Regions from separate parts of the Paenibacillus segetis genome, predicted to be linked through region 2. Evidence: riboswitches for the same ligand, from Rfam matches in the RefSeq annotation. Region 2 holds a riboswitch; the other holds the start of a gene.
What was found. Region 2 has a riboswitch for S-adenosylmethionine ahead of IEW05_RS20230 (methionine ABC transporter ATP-binding protein). Riboswitches for the same ligand answer to the same signal wherever they lie in the genome.

Region 1 (3,506 bases), on a different contig from region 2:
ATAGGCTTCACGTAAGTTGCCCATCAATTCGCGGAAAGTATCAAAGTTTTCAGATATTTTTACAGCATTCTCATAAATATCGCTGAAATACTTTTGCAGTTGGTCGTCGATCAGACGTAGATCTTTTTTATTTAAAATATTTATAACTTCTTTTTGTGGGCCAAGCATTTTTTTGAGCCAAAGAATCTCGCTTCGCAGACCGATAATTTCACTCAGATGAGAGCGTTTGGTATGCATGAGGATATCTTCTTCCAGTTTCTCGATTTTGTACTCAATCCGGTCGCCTACTGTAAAGTAATTATCAACTACAAGGTCGATGAGCAGATAGAGGAAACGGTCAGGTTCGCTTACTTCTTGATCCCATAGGATAGGCTTCACTGCCCGCAGCTCGTTAATCTTTTGTTTCGTTACAGTGATGATGTAATGACGACCTAGGAAAAGGCTCAGCGCACGCAGAAAAATTTCTTCGTCATCATATCGAATGCTATTTACAACAATAAAATAATGATTATCATAAGTTTCAATTTTCGGACGCTGTTCTTCTTCTGTAAGACAGTCCTCCACTGCTAAATCATGCAACGAGAAAAGAGGCTGCAGCAGTGCAAGATCCTCTACATCTGCATCAATCCAGTAAAAGCCTTCTTCTGGAGCAACAGTCGTAGTTTCTACGTCTTCGACAGTCGTGAATACGCCAGCTTGTACGTGACGAATTTTCATATGATTTCCTCCCTTACCCCGAGAGTTTGATCGGGGATGCTCTTGATTAGAGCAAGGGAAAGAACACAGCAGTACGGGAACACCAAAATAGGGTGTTACCTATGTAGTAACCGTAAAATGAAAGAGCCCCAATCTTTCCACGAGTGCCCTGCTGAATTCTTTCCTATGCGATTGTCGTATTGGGGCAGTTCTCCTCTGCGGACTCGGGTCGCCTTCCATTTCTTGGTTCACCTCTTTACCTTAACATTTTCAAACACTTGTCTAGTATAACGCCGCTGTATGAAATGTTACAACCCTTTAAATATCTTAATTTTATTCCCCAGTATATGGTTGGCTATCGGCAGAGGTGCCCCAAATTTTTGGATATGAGTTCTTGACGTAAGTAGGCCTTATACATTAAAGTGAATTCAGGGAACGCATTGTGATATTTATCCCTGAATCATGAATTAAATATAGCGAAATCTTATCAAGAGCAGGTGGAGGGACTAGCCCGATGACACCCGGCAACCGGCGATTTATCGCACGGTGCTAATTCTTGCAGAACCAGACCAGTAGTAATTACAAAGACATGGTTGGTGGTTTCTGAGAGATGAGAGAGGCGCATTCACGAAAATAGATGACGACCTTTCTCTAATGTGAGATAGGTCTCTTTTTGTTATCGCGATACTCTCTGGTAGAAAAACAAATTTCATTTACTGTAAAAAAGGAGCGAAGAATTATGCCGATTAAAATCCCTGATCATTTACCCGCCAAAGAAGTGCTTGAAAATGAGAATATTTTTGTAATGGATGAGAGTCGGGCTTATCGTCAGGACATTCGACCTTTGCGGATTGCTATTCTGAATCTGATGCCGACAAAGGAAACGACAGAGTCTCAAATTTTACGGTTACTCGGAAATACGCCACTTCAAGTAGAGATTGTGTTGCTTCATCCTCGTTCACACACATCGAGGAATACATCTGCAGAACATCTGGAGATGTTCTATAAAACGTTCGATGAGATTAAGAATCGTCGTTTTGACGGGATGATTGTAACGGGTGCTCCTGTTGAACAAATGGAATTTGAAGAAGTGAACTATTGGGAAGAGCTACAAGAAATTTTTGAATGGAGCAAAACTCACGTCACCTCAACATTACACATTTGTTGGGCTGCTCAAGCAGGCTTATATCATCACTTTGGTGTACAAAAAACTTACCTTGAGAAAAAATGTTTCGGCGTGTTTTCACATCGTATTAACATTCCTAATGTTAAATTGCTATTCGGATTTGATGAGGGTTTTCATGTTCCACATTCCCGTCATACGGATGTTGAACGCGCAGATATCGAGGCTAACCCTGAACTGCATATTTTGGCTGAGTCACCGGAAGCAGGTATCTATCTCGTAGCAACCCGTGATGGTAAGCAGATTTTCGTAACGGGTCATTCGGAATATGATCCTTGGTCACTGAAGTGGGAATATGATCGGGATATCGCCAAGGGACTTGAAATTGAATTGCCTGTTAATTACTATCCAAATAACGATCCTTCACTTGATCCGCCTTCAACATGGCGAGCACATGCTAACTTATTATTTTCCAATTGGCTCAATTACTATGTGTATCAGGAAACACCTTATGATATAGACCAGCAAACGGAGTTTGTTTATCAAATTTAATGTGGAGGGATAACTGGTGGCGGACAAAACATTGCGTATTGAAAGTAAGCTTGCACAAATTGGCTCTATAGAGGAACCGGTGACAGGAGCTGTCAATTATCCTATTTATCAGGCGACCGCTTTTCGACACCCTAGATTAGGGCAAAGTACAGGATTTGATTATGCACGAACAAAGAGCCCGACTCGTAAGGTGTTGGAAGATGCGGCAGCGGTGTTAGAAGCCGGTGATGCTGGTTTTGCCTGTAGCTCTGGGATGGCAGCACTGCAAACCGTGTTTACCTTGTTCTCACAAGGTGATCATCTCATTGTATCGCTCGATTTGTATGGTGGGACATATCGTCTACTTGAGCAGATTTTGTCTAAGTACGGTGTAACGGCTTCTTATGTTGATACGAACGATTTAGATGCGCTTGAAAGTGTGCGTAAACCCAACACCAAAGCAGTGTTTATTGAAACACCAACGAACCCTCTTATGATGGTGACCGATATTGAAGCAGTAACTAGCTGGGCACATGTACATGACATTATTACAATCGTAGATAATACGTTACTAACTCCATTCTTCCAGCGTCCACTGGAACTTGGAGCGGATATTGTCGTTCATAGTGCAACGAAGTATTTAGGTGGGCATAATGATGTACTTGCCGGACTGATCGTGACAAAAGATGAGAAACTATCCAAAGAAATTGGCTTTCTACATAATTCCATTGGTGCAGTTCTCAGCCCTACCGACTCTTATCAGCTCATGCGAGGAATGAAGACATTAGCGCTGCGGATGGAGCGTCATGAAAGTAATGCACTGGCAATGGCAAAATATTTAGAGAAGCATCCGCAAATCGCAGAGGTATTCCATCCTGGGCTTCCGGGACATCCGGGATATGAGATTCAAAACAAACAATCGAGCGGAAATACAGGGATTTTCTCATTTAAAGTGACAGATGCTCGGTTTGTTGAGCCAGTACTTCGCCATCTGCAACTGATCGCCTTTGCGGAAAGTCTAGGTGGAGTCGAATCACTTATGACTTATCCTGCGGTACAGACACATGCTGATATTCCGCTTGAAATTCGTGAAGCTGTTGGCGTAGATGATCGGTTGCTGCGTTTCTCGGTTGGTATCGAACACATTGACGATTTA
Region 2 (3,506 bases):
CCGCTAGGTGGCCATCAAATTCCGGCAGAATTAGAGTTCGCGATAACAGGACTAGTTCCCCCGCATGAGCGACGTCTTGAGGGCCCCTTCGGGAACAGCCGTGGGTATTATTCTCTGAAACAGGAGTTTCCGGTACTTCACGTGAATCATATGTGGCATAGGAAAAATGCGATTTACCCTGCAACCGTTATGGGCAAGCCGTATCAGGAAGATTATTATTTAGGGCAATTTTTGCAAAAGTTACTCTCTCCTGCCTTTCCGATCTTAATGCCAAGGGTCCGTTCACTCTGGACCTATGCAGAATGTGGATTTCAAACGTTAACCTCAGCCGTTGTGCGGGAGAGTTATTCACGAGAGGCATTGATTTCCGGATTTCAAATCTTAGGACAAAGGGAACTGTCGCTAACAAAATTTCTGATGTTGACGGACAAAATGATCGTTCTATCAGACTTTAAGCTGTTGTTAGCCACAGTATTAGAGCGTTTTAATCCATGTACGGATTTGTATATATTCAGCAATATGTCGAATGATATACTGGACTACACGGGACGTGAACAGAAGCTCGGTAGTAAGGCAATTCTGGTTGGAGTAGGTGAACCCATCAGAGCACTTCCGAAGGTATACGATGAGGGAGATATTCCAGAAGTGGATCAAATAAAAGTATTCCATGATGGTTGTCTTGTTGTATCAGGTGCCTCTTATGAGAATGAGCCTATGCTTCCGCAGCGTCTGCTTACTACTTTGAAGGAGCGTGGAACCAAATGGCCACTAGTTATACTGGTTGACCATGCAGAGATCGTAGCTAATGATCAAATGGCCCTCCTCTGGACTGTATTTACGAGGTTTAATCCGACTGATGATATCTACTCCGTAGCGGAGATTAATCAGCATCATTTGGCATATAGTCTGCCGCTGATCATTGATGCCCGTATGAAGCCGGGTTACCAAGATGAATTATTCCCAAGTGAGGAAGTTGTTTCTTTAGTGGATCAACGTTGGAAAACCTATTTCGCATAAATGATTCTCAGAAGTCGTCGATTGATATTGATGTATCCCAAAAAAAGGGATATCCAGTGCTGAATTTAGGAAGTGAGGAAAAGTTATGTTGCGTAGTTTACTTGGTGAACCACCAAGACAAAATGAAGGCTTGCTTGCGGATACAATGGACATCATGGTACAGGGCGTCAAGCTATTACAGAAAGAAATGGAACGCCATCAAGATCCAAGTCATGATTACCGGAAGCTTGAAGTGTGGACGCATGGGTTGATTTCCTCGCTCGATGAACTGGAGCAGTGTCTTTTTGCAGCAACTTTTTTTCGTAAGAAGGTTGTGAAGGATTATGTTGAAGATATGGATGCTGCTGAGAAAGGTGATTATGCGCGATATGTATTTTTCTACAAAGACGGCTTTATTCGCGTTTTTTCTATTCTAGATAAACTCGGTACGATTCTCAATGAAATGTATGATCTGAATACGTCCAAAGTCAAAACTCATTATTCTTATTTCACGGTACTCCGTCAATTCCATTATCTGAAGGTGCATATCGAGCTGGGAGACAAGTTGTTTTCGATCAAAGAACAGTACAAGGAAACGCTGAATGTGCTTCGCGGACGCCGTAATACAGAAATTCATTATATGAACTCGGAGTTGAAGGATGATCTGTGGCAGCGCCATCAGGCACTATACGGCAAGATTGAGCTTGAGGATCTCGATGGGCATCTGCAGGATTTGGATCAAGGGTATCAAATGGTGTGTAAAACTTTGTATACAGCCTTCGAATATATAGTTAAAAGATGGCAACGGTGAAGGTCATATCCTTGTGGAAATGTTTTTCTTTGACAAAACAGAGGAAAGTATCTATACTCTAAAATAGTTTCTGAAATATTACATCCGATGATTTCATATAACTTCATATTTCTTATCGAGAGTGGCGGAGGGAAAGGCCCGATGAAGCCCAGCAACCGATTTGTTTAATAGTGATCTAAGTTATCGCTTATTGATCAAATGACATGGTGCTAATTCCTTCAAAATCATGTACCTGATGTGGTCATGATTTTGGCAGATGAGAAGGCATTGTCTTTACGTAAAGAGAGCCCTTGATTCTGCAAAGGGGCTCTTTTGTTTTTTTAGGAAAAGGCCTGATGGAATCTCCTTAAGAAGGAAGAAACACATTAATTTATAAAGGGGGTTATCCGCATGATTGAACTTAAACAGCTGACCAAAACATATGGAAGCAAACAAAAAGCTACAACGGCTTTGTCCGGTGTTAATCTGACTGTAGGAAAAGGTGAGATCTTTGGCGTCATCGGTCATTCCGGTGCCGGAAAAAGTACGCTAATCCGTTGTATTAATTTACTCGAACGGCCTACTACTGGTGAAGTTTGGGTGGGTGGCACCGAGCTGACAAGCCTAAGAAAACGAGAGCTTCAGCGTCAGCGTAGCAAAATTGGCATGATCTTTCAGCATTTTAACCTGCTGTCCTCTGCCACGGTATATAACAACATCGCTTTTCCACTTACGTTGATCGGAACACCGAAGGCTGAGATCGCTAAGAAGGTTAATGAGCTCCTGGCCCTAGTAGGGCTTGAAGAGCATCGGAATAAGTACCCGGCTCAATTATCTGGAGGACAAAAGCAGAGGGTTGGTATTGCTAGAGCGCTCGCTAGCGATCCGGATGTGTTACTATGCGATGAAGCGACATCAGCACTTGATCCCCAGACGACGGATTCGATCTTGAAGCTACTCCTGGATATTAACAGAAAGTTTAACTTAACGATTCTACTCATCACACATGAGATGAACGTCATTCAGACCATCTGTGATCGGGTAGCCGTTATTCATCAGGGAAATATCGTGGAACAAGGCCCAGTGAGTCAAGTATTCCTTAAGCCGAAGCACCAAGTAACGCGCGAGTTTATCAATCATGACTCGTTTGCTGAGGCTGGATTGAAATTAGCGAACTCCGTGCAGCATCCACAGTGGGCTAGGCTTGTTAGAATTACATTCCTTGGTGCTAAAACGTATGAATCAGTCCTATCTCAAGTAGTGCGTCAGACCAATGTTAACTTCGCGATTCTGCATGGAACAATCTCTACGATTAAGGAAGTACCTTATGGACAGCTTACCGTTTCTTTTGAAGGTGACGCAAGTGATGTTGACCGAACCCTTGCACTGCTTCGGGAACGCGATCTTGATGTGGAGGTGATTGGATAATGGGAGGATTAGATTTCTCTAAAGTAAATTGGTCAGAAATCGGCAGTGCTTCGGTCGATACTTTGCTCATGATGGGATACGCTACATTCTTCACGTTTCTGATCGGTTTACCGCTGGGTGTACTACTGTATACCTTATCTAGGTCCAATTCCTGGGTTTTAGGATGGGTTTACAGAATATTATCGTTAATTGTTAATATCGTACGTTCCGTTCCATTTATCATTCTGATTGTCGCATTGATTCCATTTACAAGGTTTGTAGTTGGGGTATCGATGGGAGTTCAAGGTACGAT

Region 1: another riboswitch for S-adenosylmethionine. It lies ahead of metA (homoserine O-acetyltransferase MetA); the one in region 2 lies ahead of IEW05_RS20230 (methionine ABC transporter ATP-binding protein).

The regions. Positions count from the first base shown of each region.
Region 1 is NZ_BMFT01000001.1:855,730-859,235, forward strand. It holds gene corA (magnesium/cobalt transporter CorA) at 1-717, opposite strand, end outside; SAM riboswitch class I at 1,178-1,313, shown strand; gene metA (homoserine O-acetyltransferase MetA) at 1,436-2,371, shown strand; gene IEW05_RS03715 (PLP-dependent transferase) at 2,388-3,506, shown strand, end outside.
Region 2 is NZ_BMFT01000003.1:209,884-213,389, reverse strand. It holds gene IEW05_RS20240 (UbiD family decarboxylase) at 1-1,017, shown strand, start outside; gene IEW05_RS20235 (Cthe_2314 family HEPN domain-containing protein) at 1,103-1,807, shown strand; SAM riboswitch class I at 1,917-2,070, shown strand; gene IEW05_RS20230 (methionine ABC transporter ATP-binding protein) at 2,198-3,214, shown strand; gene IEW05_RS20225 (methionine ABC transporter permease) at 3,214-3,506, shown strand, end outside.